3 regions of the Burkholderia sp. BC1 genome follow, and region 3 is predicted to be linked to each of the others. Evidence: predicted binding sites of a transcription regulator. Region 3 holds the regulator's gene; each other region holds the start of a gene.
What was found. The regulator FliA, encoded in region 3, starts transcription of late flagellar genes. The targets are predictions, from matches to a motif close to CTAAAGTTTNNNNNNNNNNNGCCGNTA.
Positions count from the first base shown of each region.

Region 1: the regulator FliA is predicted to act here: its motif matches at 1,702-1,728, upstream of fliS (flagellar export chaperone FliS).
Region 2: the regulator FliA is predicted to act here: its motif matches at 1,770-1,796, upstream of ACSHSS_RS15850 (DUF4088 family protein).

Region 1 covers NZ_JBQYLP010000001.1:125,907-129,174, forward strand. Annotated here, with positions in the region: gene fliK (flagellar hook-length control protein FliK) at 1-783, opposite strand, end outside; gene ACSHSS_RS00640 (flagellar protein FliT) at 862-1,194, opposite strand; gene fliS (flagellar export chaperone FliS) at 1,191-1,625, opposite strand; gene fliE (flagellar hook-basal body complex protein FliE) at 1,829-2,173, opposite strand; gene fliF (flagellar basal-body MS-ring/collar protein FliF) at 2,422-3,268, shown strand, end outside.
Region 2 covers NZ_JBQYLP010000028.1:51,192-54,459, forward strand. Annotated here, with positions in the region: gene ACSHSS_RS15835 (AraC family transcriptional regulator) at 1-487, shown strand, start outside; gene ACSHSS_RS15840 (AzlC family ABC transporter permease) at 625-1,392, shown strand; gene ACSHSS_RS15845 (AzlD domain-containing protein) at 1,389-1,727, shown strand; gene ACSHSS_RS15850 (DUF4088 family protein) at 1,908-2,684, shown strand; gene ACSHSS_RS15855 (hypothetical protein) at 2,808-3,263, opposite strand.
Region 3 covers NZ_JBQYLP010000029.1:52,232-55,499, reverse strand. Annotated here, with positions in the region: gene flhF (flagellar biosynthesis protein FlhF) at 1-463, shown strand, start outside; gene ACSHSS_RS16340 (MinD/ParA family ATP-binding protein) at 456-1,277, shown strand; gene ACSHSS_RS16335 (RNA polymerase sigma factor FliA) at 1,300-2,034, shown strand; S-adenosyl-L-homocysteine riboswitch at 2,205-2,319, shown strand; gene ahcY (adenosylhomocysteinase) at 2,351-3,268, shown strand, end outside.

The DNA.
Region 1 (3,268 bases), on a different contig from region 3:
TTCGTGCAGGGGATCGGTGGCGTCCGCCGCCGCGCGCGCGAGCGGCGGATGCGGCTGAGCGCCCGGCATCGGTTCCGGCGCGGACCCGGCCGGGCGCGCGCCGCCCGACGCAGCGGCGCCCGACGCAACGGCGCCCGGCTGCACCGCCGCACGCGCGGACGGCAGCGACAGGCGCGGCGTGAGCAAGGCATCGAGCGCATCGTCGTCCGGCGCGGCGTCCGGATCGGCCGACGTCTGCGCGATCGCGATGCGCGCCTGCGGCTCGCGCAGCAGCGCCGCGAGTGGCCGCTGGCCGGCGAACCACTGCGCGAGATGGGATTCGTAGAAGAGGCCGCTTTCGCCGACGGCCTGCGCGAGCGCCGCCCGCAATGCGCCGGCGAGCGATGGAGGTGCGGCTTCGGCGGCAGAGGCCTTCGCGGCGCCCGAGGCGGACGCAACGGCCGCATGCCCGGACTGCCCGGCGGCGCCATCCGCCGCCGCGGCGAACAGCGCCGCCGGATCGGGTACGAGCGGCATGCGGCCCACGACGGCAGGCGTGGCATCGCCGCCCGTGCGCGCGATCGCGTCGAGCACGCGCGCGACATCGGACAGCGCGGTCTGCGTGGAGGCAGCCGGCGGCTGCGGCAGCGCGCCGCCCGCCTCGGACGACGGCGCGACGCCGGCGCCCGGCGTGCCGACCTGCGCCGCCGCACCGCCGGCGGCCGCCGACGCTACGCCGCCGGTCAGCAGGCTATCGAGACGGCTCGCGAGCAGCGCGGCCGCAACGGAGTCGATACCGGTCATGATCGGAGCCTGCTCACCTCGGCCACATCGTTGCGCACTCCGGGAACGAGGCCGCCGCGCTGCCCCGGAATACGGACTCTAGCCGCGCGTGCGGTAGAGCTCGGTCAATACCTTGGTCGAACGCCGCGTCTCGAACAGCGCGGACAGCCGCGCGACTTCGGGGCTCGCGAGATCGCGGATCGCCGCGTCGTCCGCGAGGATCCGGCGGATCAGCGCGAGCTTGCGGCCCAGTTCCGATTCGTCGAGCGCGATGTCCCGCTCGGCCTCCTTCAGCGCATCGACGAGCCGCAGATACTCGTCCTGCAGCCCCGACAGCGCATGCCAGTCGGCGCCGCGCGCCGCGCGCAGCATCCGGCCCGATACGGCCGCGAGCGCCTCGTAGCGTGCGAAGTAGTCGGCCTTGCGATTCATCTCGGCATATCGCCCGTCTGCTGCGCGGCCATCCGCGCGACTTCGGGGCCGATGCCGGTCCATGCTTCCTCGAGCGTCGCGAGCAGTCCGTCGATCTCGACCAGCATCGCGTCGCTCGCCTGCGCGTTCGCTTCGAGCAGCCGCCGGCCGATATACGCGTACAGCGCGTCGAGGCGCGCGGCGATCTCGCCGCCCGCCTCGCGGTTCAGCGCGGCCTGCAGGCCGCTTTCGACGATGCGGATCGCCTTGCCGATCGCGTCGCCGCGCGCCGGCACGTTGCCCTGCTGCAGATGCATGCGCGCGAGCGCGACGGCCTGGCGCGCGCCCTGATAGAGCATCGCGATCAGCCGGTGCGGTGAGGCGCCCATCACCCCGGTCTCGACGCCGACACGCGCGTAGGCATTGGCTCCAGCGTGTCCTGGGGAAAACATGCGCTTCTCCTTGTTGATGCTTGGCTATGACGGGAGCCGCTGCCGTGCGTCGCACGGCGCGGTTTTCTCCCTGAGTTATCGGAAAGGAACGGGAAAGCTTTAGGTGCGCGGCGCGGCGAGCGGTGCGCGGCGCAGCGGGCCCCGCGGCACGGCCGCGGGCCGGCGCGGCGGCCGGCGACGAAGGCGGGGCAGCGGCCCGCGCGTCACACCGACATCTGCATGATGTCGTTGTAAGCGCTCACGAGCTTGTTGCGGACCTGCAGCCCGAACTGGAAACCGATATTGGCCTTCTGCATGTCGACCATCACGTCGTTCAGCGACACGTTCGCCGCGCCGACCTCGAACGCCTGCGCTTCGCCGAGCGCGCGCTGCTGGTCGCCGCTGATCTTGTCGAGCGAGGCCTTCATCGCGCTCGCGAACGTGCCGGCCGTCGCCGCGCCCGAGCCGGCGAGCGCGGCCGCCGGGCTCGCGACGCCGCCCGACGCCTGCGCGGCCATCGCCTGCATCTGTTGCAACACCGAACCGATTCCGCTGACGTTCGCAGTCATGCTGTCCCCAGACATAGAAAGAAATGACCCGGCCGCACCGGGCGATCCGCGCGTGCGCAATCGCCGCACCATCCCGGATCGCGAAAAAGAATAGCAGCGCACCGTGCGGCAAAGCCGCGAAAGTACGGGGGAAACCCGGCTCTTTTCGGTCGATCGAGACCGGGCGCGGATACCGATAATCGCATCGTGTCATTGTCCGCCCGCTCGTCCGAGCGGCTCAGTCGTCCCGCTCCGGAGAACCTCGACGCATGGATTCGCAGGCCAATTCGCTGATCAATCCCGATGCCCGCGCGGGCCTCGCCAGCCCGGCGCCCGGCGCCGCCGCGGCCGCCGCGCTGCCGGGCGCGGGCGGCGCGGGCGCGGATTTCGGGCTCGGCGGCTTCGCGGAACGCATTCCGGGCATCGCGCGGATGAAGGGCAATCCGAAGCTGCCGTTCCTGATCGCCGTCGCGTTCGCGGTCGCGGTCGTCACGGCGCTCGTGCTGTGGAGCCGGGCGCCCGACTATCGCGTGCTGTACAGCAACCTGTCCGACCGCGACGGCGGCGCGATCATCGCCGCGCTGCAGCAGGCCAACGTGCCCTACAAGTTCGCCGACGCCGGCGGCGCGATCCTCGTGCCGGCGGCCCAGGTGCACGAAACGCGGCTCAAGCTCGCGGCGCTCGGGCTGCCGAAGGGCGGCGCGGTCGGCTTCGAGCTGATGGACAACCAGAAGTTCGGGATCAGCCAGTTCGCCGAACAGGTCAATTACCAGCGCGCGCTCGAAGGCGAGCTGCAGCGCACGATCGAGTCGATCAACGCCGTGCGCGGCGCGCGCGTGCATCTCGCGATTCCGAAGCCGTCCGTATTCGTCCGCGATCGCGAGGCGCCGAGCGCGTCGGTGTTCGTCGATCTGTACCCGGGGCGCGTGCTCGACGAAGGCCAGGTGCAGGCGATCACGCGGATGGTGTCGTCCGGCGTGCCCGACATGCCGGCGAAGAACGTAACGATCGTCGACCAGGACGGCAACCTGCTCACGCAGCCGGCGTCGGCGACCGGCCTCGACGCGAGCCAGCTCAAATACGTGCAGCAGGTCGAGCGCAACACGCAGAAGCGCA
Region 2 (3,268 bases), on a different contig from region 3:
AGCCGCGCGTGCGCGCGACGCGTGGGCCGGCTACAGCGAGGACACCGACGTACGGCCGCCCCACGCCGCACGCGCCTACGATCCGCTCGCCGCGGAAACGGCGATGCTCGACGCGCTGTCGACGCTGATCGTGCGGCACGCGGACACGCGGCCGCGCCCCGCCCCGCTCGCCGCCGACGAACCGCGCGTCGACGTGATGCGCGAGCGGCTCGCGGCCGATCTGACGGCCACCGTCACGCTCGACGAGGTCGCGCAGGCGGCCGGGCTGTCGCCGTTTCACGCGGCGCGCCTGTTCACGCGCGCGACCGGGATGCCGCCGCATGCGTGGCGCAACCAGCTGCGGCTGCAGCGCGCGCTCGCGCCGCTGCGCGCCGGCGTACCGGTCGCCGACGTCGCGGCCGCCAGCGGTTTCGTCGACCAGAGCCACTTCACGCGGCATTTCAAGCGGATGTTCGGCGTGCCGCCGGGACGCTGGCAGGCGCGGTAAACGCGCGGCCGGCCGCCTCGCCTCTTCATGGTCGCACTCGCTCGACGACTGCGGGCACGGCCGTTGCGCCCGCACGCGAGCGCGCCGGCGCAAGAACGTACAAGCCGGCCGCGCGCACGACCGCTATCCTCGCCGACATGGAGACACCACCCGCATCCCCGACACCGCGCCCGGCCGCACGCCGGCCGCTCAACGAATGGCTCGACGGCGCGCGCGACACGATCCCGATGATGATCGGCGCCGCGCCGTTCGGCGTGATCTTCGGCACGCTCGTCAGCGGCGGCCCGCTCGCCGCCTGGCACGGCGCGCTGATGTCGCTCGCCGTCTTCGCCGGCTCCGCGCAGTTCATCGCGCTCGGCCTGATCGCCGGCAGCGCGAGCTTCGTCGTCGTGCTCGCGACGACGTTCATCGTGAACCTGCGCCATCTGCTCTATAGCGCGACGCTCGCGCCGTACGTCGCGCATCTGCCGCTGCGCTGGCGCGCGACGCTCGGCGCGCTGATGACCGACGAAGTGTTCGCCGTCGCGTACGCGCACTACCGGCATTTCCCGCCCGGCGCGATCGGCCCCCACTACTTCTTCGGCTCCGGGCTCGCGATGTACCTGAACTGGCAGGTATGGACGCTCGCCGGCATCGGCTTCGGCGCCGCGTTCCCGGGCCTGCAGTCGCTCGGCCTCGACTTCGCGATGGCGGCGACCTTCATCGCGATCGTCGTCCCGCAGCTCGGCACGCTGCGCTATCTCGCGGCGGCCGCAACGGCCGGCACGCTCGCGTATTTCTGGCAAGGATGGCCGTACAAGCTCGGACTGCTCGGCGCGGTCGCGGTCGGCGTCGCGATCGGCGTGCTGCTGACGCTGCGGCACGAGCGCACGCGGGCCGGCTCGCGCTCGGAGGCCGCATCGTGAGCTACGCGCTGCTGATCCTCGGGATGGCCGTCATTACCTACGCGATCCGCACGACGCTGTTCCTGTTCGGCGAGCGGCTGACCTTCCCGCCGCTCGTGCGCACGGCGCTCGGCTTCGTCCCCGTCACCGTGCTGACCGCGATCATCGTGCCGATGACGGTGTCGCCGCACGGCCGTGCGGCCGAGCTGACGTGGCGCAACCCGCAGCTCGTCGGCGCGCTGGCCGCGGTGCTCGTGTCGGCGACCACGCGCCGCCCGCTCGTGACGATCGCGGTCGGCCTGGCCGTGTTCTTCGTCTGGCAAGGCATCGTGCTGCCGCACTGGGCGGGCGCCTAGCGGCCGCGCCGGCGCGCGCGATCGCGCGTTCGACGCGACGCGCTCAAGTTTTCGCCGTACGTGTCGATATAGCGGGTGAAGACCCGCCATCGGCCTCCGCACGAACCGGCCCGTCGACGCAGCGCCGGCAGCGGCAGCCGCGTCGGCCGCCGCGCGCGTGGGCCGCCATCGAGACGATTCATGGGCCAGATCACCCTTTCCCTGAAGGACGACACCGTCGCGTCGCTGCGCAAGGACTACGATGCGTTCCTGCGCGTATCGCTGAAACTCGACCCGCATTTCGCGACGCCGTCGTTCGAGGATTTCCTGCGCGCGAAGCTGCTCGACAACATGACGCCGCTGACCGAGCACGCGGTGCAGCGCATGCTCGAAGGCGGCCAGTACGCCTGGGCGAAGCGCACGCTCGACAAGGAATTTCCGGACGTCGTCGCGATCCTGATGCGGCAGGCCGGCGAATACGGTTTCGGATTCGCATCGCGCGCCGAGTGGACGCCGGACGAGCTCGCGAAGGCCTGCCGCGACTGGGCGAAGGCGATCGTCGCGGAAGCGCAGGCCGACGCGTCGATGGTCGACCCGCTCGCCGCGCAGATCAAAGGCGCGGTGCACGACATCCGCACGCTCGAGGAGATGATGCAGACGCCCGCCTGGCGGCTCGCGGAATCGCTGCGGCAGCGGATCTACGAAGCGAAGCTCGCGTGCGAGATGAGCGTCGGCAGCGCCGCGCGCGACAAGCTCGGCGAACTGCGCGGGCTGTTGCGGCTCGGCCTCTCGCACGGTTCGTTCCAGAAGCAGGAAGCACAGCAGATCATGGAATACCTGCGGCTGCTGAAACCGGAAATCTTCGTCGACGAGCCGTACGACATCTTCGCGCGGCTCGCCGCGTGGCTGCGCAGCGTGTTCACGCCGGCCGCCGCGCGGCCCGCGCAGGGGCCGGAGCACGGCCAGCGCCGGCCCTGAGTTCGCGCCTCGCCAACGAAACGGGCGGCCCGGTCCGCATCGACGCGAACCGGGCCGCCCGGTGAGCGCCGTCACGGCGCGCCGTCAGGGACGAGCGCCGCGCGGCGAGCCGCGATCGCCGGCTTACTGCGAGCCGGCGCCCGCCGACGCACCGCCCTGAACGCCGGCGCCTTCGGTTGCCGCATCGCCGACCTTCGAGTTCGTCGAGCCCGCGCGATGCTTGGCCGACTTCGCGGTGTGCTTCATGTGCTTCTTCGTCGAATGAACGGCCGACCCGGTCGTGTCGTTCGCGCCGTTCGCCGCTGCGCCGACCGAATCCGTCGCACCGCCGACCGCGTTACCCGACCCGCTCATGCCGGCGCCGCCCTGCGTACCTGCCGCAGCGCCGGTGCCTGTGCCGGTACCTGCGCCCGTCCCTACGCCGGCACCTGCAGCCGCCCCCATTCCGGCGCCCGGCGCCTGCGTCTGCGCGCCAGCGCCGGCCGTGCCCTGCGCAGCCGTACCCGTCTGGGCAAAGGCAGCCGAAGTGGCGAACGCCGTCAGCGCGGCACCGATCAGCATCGTACGAATCTTGGACATGACAA
Region 3 (3,268 bases):
CGCGGTGTCCGACCAGATCGCGATGCTGCACGGCGCGAGCACGCCGGTGCAGCGGCTGCTGCTGCTCAACGCGACGAGCCACGGCGACACGCTCAACGAAGTCGTGCAGGCCTATCGCAGCGCCGGCGACCGCGCCGATCTCGCCGGGCCGGACCTGGCCGGGCCTGACCTGGCCGGGCCTGACCTCGCCGGCTGCATCCTGACGAAGCTCGACGAGGCGACGCATCTCGGCGGCGCGCTCGACACCGTGATCCGCTACAAGCTGCCCGTGCACTACGTGTCGACCGGCCAGAAGGTGCCGGAAAACCTGTACGTCGCGACTACGCGCTTCCTGCTGAAGAGCGCGTTCTGCGTGCCGCGCGACGGCTCGCCGTTCGTCCCGCAGGACGACGACATGCCGCTGCTGCTGTCCGCGCTGACCGCCCGTGCGGCCGCCGATCTGCACGAGGTGCGATTTGGATAAACGAACGATCGACCAGGCCGAAGGACTGCGGCGCCTGCTGGCCGGGCGCGGGTCGCGCATCGTCGCGGTGACGGGCGGGCCGACCGGCGTCGGCTGCACGTCGACCGTCGTGAACGTCGCCGCCGCGCTCGCGGCGCTCGGCAAGGACGTGCTCGTCGTCGACGAGCGCGCGGACGTGCATTCGGCCGCCGCGACGCTCGCCGGCGCATGGCTGCGAGACGGCGAGCGCACGCGCGTCGCGGCCGGTTTCTGGCTGTGCGCGAGCGCGCAGGCCGCGCGTGCCGGCTACGGCGATGCGCAGCTGAGCGCCTTCGTCGACGGCCCGGCCGACATCGTGCTGATCGACGCGCAGCTCGGCGCCGACGGCACGCTCTCGACGCTCGCGCGCGAAGCGCACGACGTGCTGATCGTCACGCGCGTGGCCGCGCACGCGATCACCGAAGCGTACGCGTGCATGAAGCGGCTGCATTTCGCGCACGCGACCGCGCAATTCCGCGTGCTCGTGAACCACGTCGGCAGCCATGCCGATGCGAAGACCGCGTTCGACAACCTCGCGGGCGTCGCGAGCCGCTACCTGACCGTGTCGATCGCCGATGCCGGTTGCGTGAGCGCCGATCCGCTCGTCGAGCACGCGCGTGCGCTGACGCGCTGTACGGTCGACGCGTTTCCGTCGTCGCCCGCCGCGCGCGACTACCGAAAGATCGCGGCCGACCTGCTGTACTGGCCGATGCGCCCGCGTGCGGGCACGGGTGCCGCGCGCGAGCTGCGCGGCGGGCAGCCGTCGTACCGGACGGGCGCGGCGCACGCCGCATGAGCGTCACCGGAAGGAGAGAGCCATGATGTACAACGCTCAGGGAAAGATCTCGCAGGCCGACGTGCTCGCGCAGTACGCGCCGCTCGTGCGCCGTCTCGGGCTGCAGCTCGTCGCGAAGATGCCGGCGAGCGTCGATCTCGACGACCTGATCCAGGCCGGCATGATCGGGCTGATGGATGCGGCCGGCCGCTACAAGGAAGACCAGGGCGCGCAGTTCGAGACGTACGCGACGCAGCGGATCCGCGGCGCGATGCTCGACGAGCTGCGCAGCAACGACTGGCTGCCGCGCAGCCTGCGCAAGACTTCGCGTGAAGTCGAACTCGCGGTGCACCAGGTCGAGCAGCGGCTCGGCCGCGCCGCGAGCGAGGCCGAGATCGCGCAGCACCTGAACATGCCGCTCGACGAATACCAGGCGATGCTGCAGGACCTGCACGGCAGCCAGCTCATCTACTACGAGGATTTCGACCGCGCGGCCGACGACGAGCCGTTCCTCGACCGCTATCGCGTCGATCACGCCGATCCGTTGTCGGCGCTGCTCGACGAGCATCTGCGCGGTGCGCTCGTCGAGGCGATCGAGCGGCTGCCCGAGCGCGAGAAGCTGCTGATGTCGCTCTACTACGAGCGCGGACTGAATCTGCGCGAGATCGGCGCCGTGCTCGAGGTCAGCGAATCGCGCGTGTGCCAGCTGCACAGCCAGGCGGTCGCGCGATTGCGCGCGCGGCTGCGCGAGCAGGCGTGGGTCGGCGCGGAAAGCTGAAGCGCCTGCGGGCGGCGGCGCGGCGCATCGCGCCGTTCGCGAGCATCGCGACACGGACCGCCGCGCGCATCTCGATAAAGGGGCGCGCTTCGCGCCGCGGGCCCGCGCCGACGACGATCGACGCGGCCGACACAAGAAATTTCCGTCGCGATTTGCTACAATCGCAGCCGTTTTCCGAGGAGCGTTGCGACGGACCTTCTGCGTCCGCCAGGCTCGGAAGGCTTCACCAGGCAGCCGTGCGGCGACATTCGCGCCGGCCCGCCTCCTGAACGGCGCTCACGTCATCAATTTCTAGAACTTTTTTAGAAAGGAGGGCGTGATGAGCGCCGTTATCGATTCGAAAGCTTCCCAGGATTACGTCGTCGCCGACATGGCACTTGCCGGCTGGGGCCGCAAGGAGCTGAACATTGCCGAGACCGAAATGCCGGGCCTCGTGCAGATCCGCGACGAATACAAGGCGCAGCAGCCGCTGAAGGGCGCGCGCATCGCCGGTTCGCTGCACATGACGATCCAGACCGGCGTGCTGATCGAGACGCTGAAGGCGCTCGGCGCCGACGTGCGCTGGGCTTCGTGCAACATCTTCTCGACGCAGGACCACGCGGCTGCCGCGATCGTCGAAGCCGGCACGCCGGTGTTCGCGTTCAAGGGCGAATCGCTCGACGAATACTGGGAGTTCTCGCACCGCATCTTCGAATGGCCGAACGGCGAATTCGCGAACATGATCCTCGACGACGGCGGCGATGCGACGCTGCTGCTGATCCTCGGCGCGAAGGCCGAGAAGGATCGCTCGGTGATCGCGAAGCCGACCAACGAGGAAGAAGTCGCGCTGTACAAGTCGATCGCGCGCCACCTCGACATCGACGCGAACTGGTACTCGAAGCGCCTCGCGCACATCAAGGGCGTGACCGAAGAAACGACGACCGGCGTGCACCGCCTGTACCAGATGGAAAAGGACGGCCGCCTGCCGTTCCCGGCGTTCAACGTGAACGACTCCGTCACGAAGTCGAAGTTCGACAACCTGTACGGCTGCCGCGAGTCGCTCGTCGACGGCATCAAGCGTGCGACCGACGTGATGATCGCGGGCAAGGTCGCGGTGGTCGCGGGCTACGGCGACGTGGGCAAGGGCTGCGCGCAGTCGCTGCGCGGCCTCGGCGCGACCGTGTGGGTCACCGAGATCGATCCGATCTGCGCGCTGCAGGCGGCGATGGAAGGCTACCGCGTCGTGACGATGGAA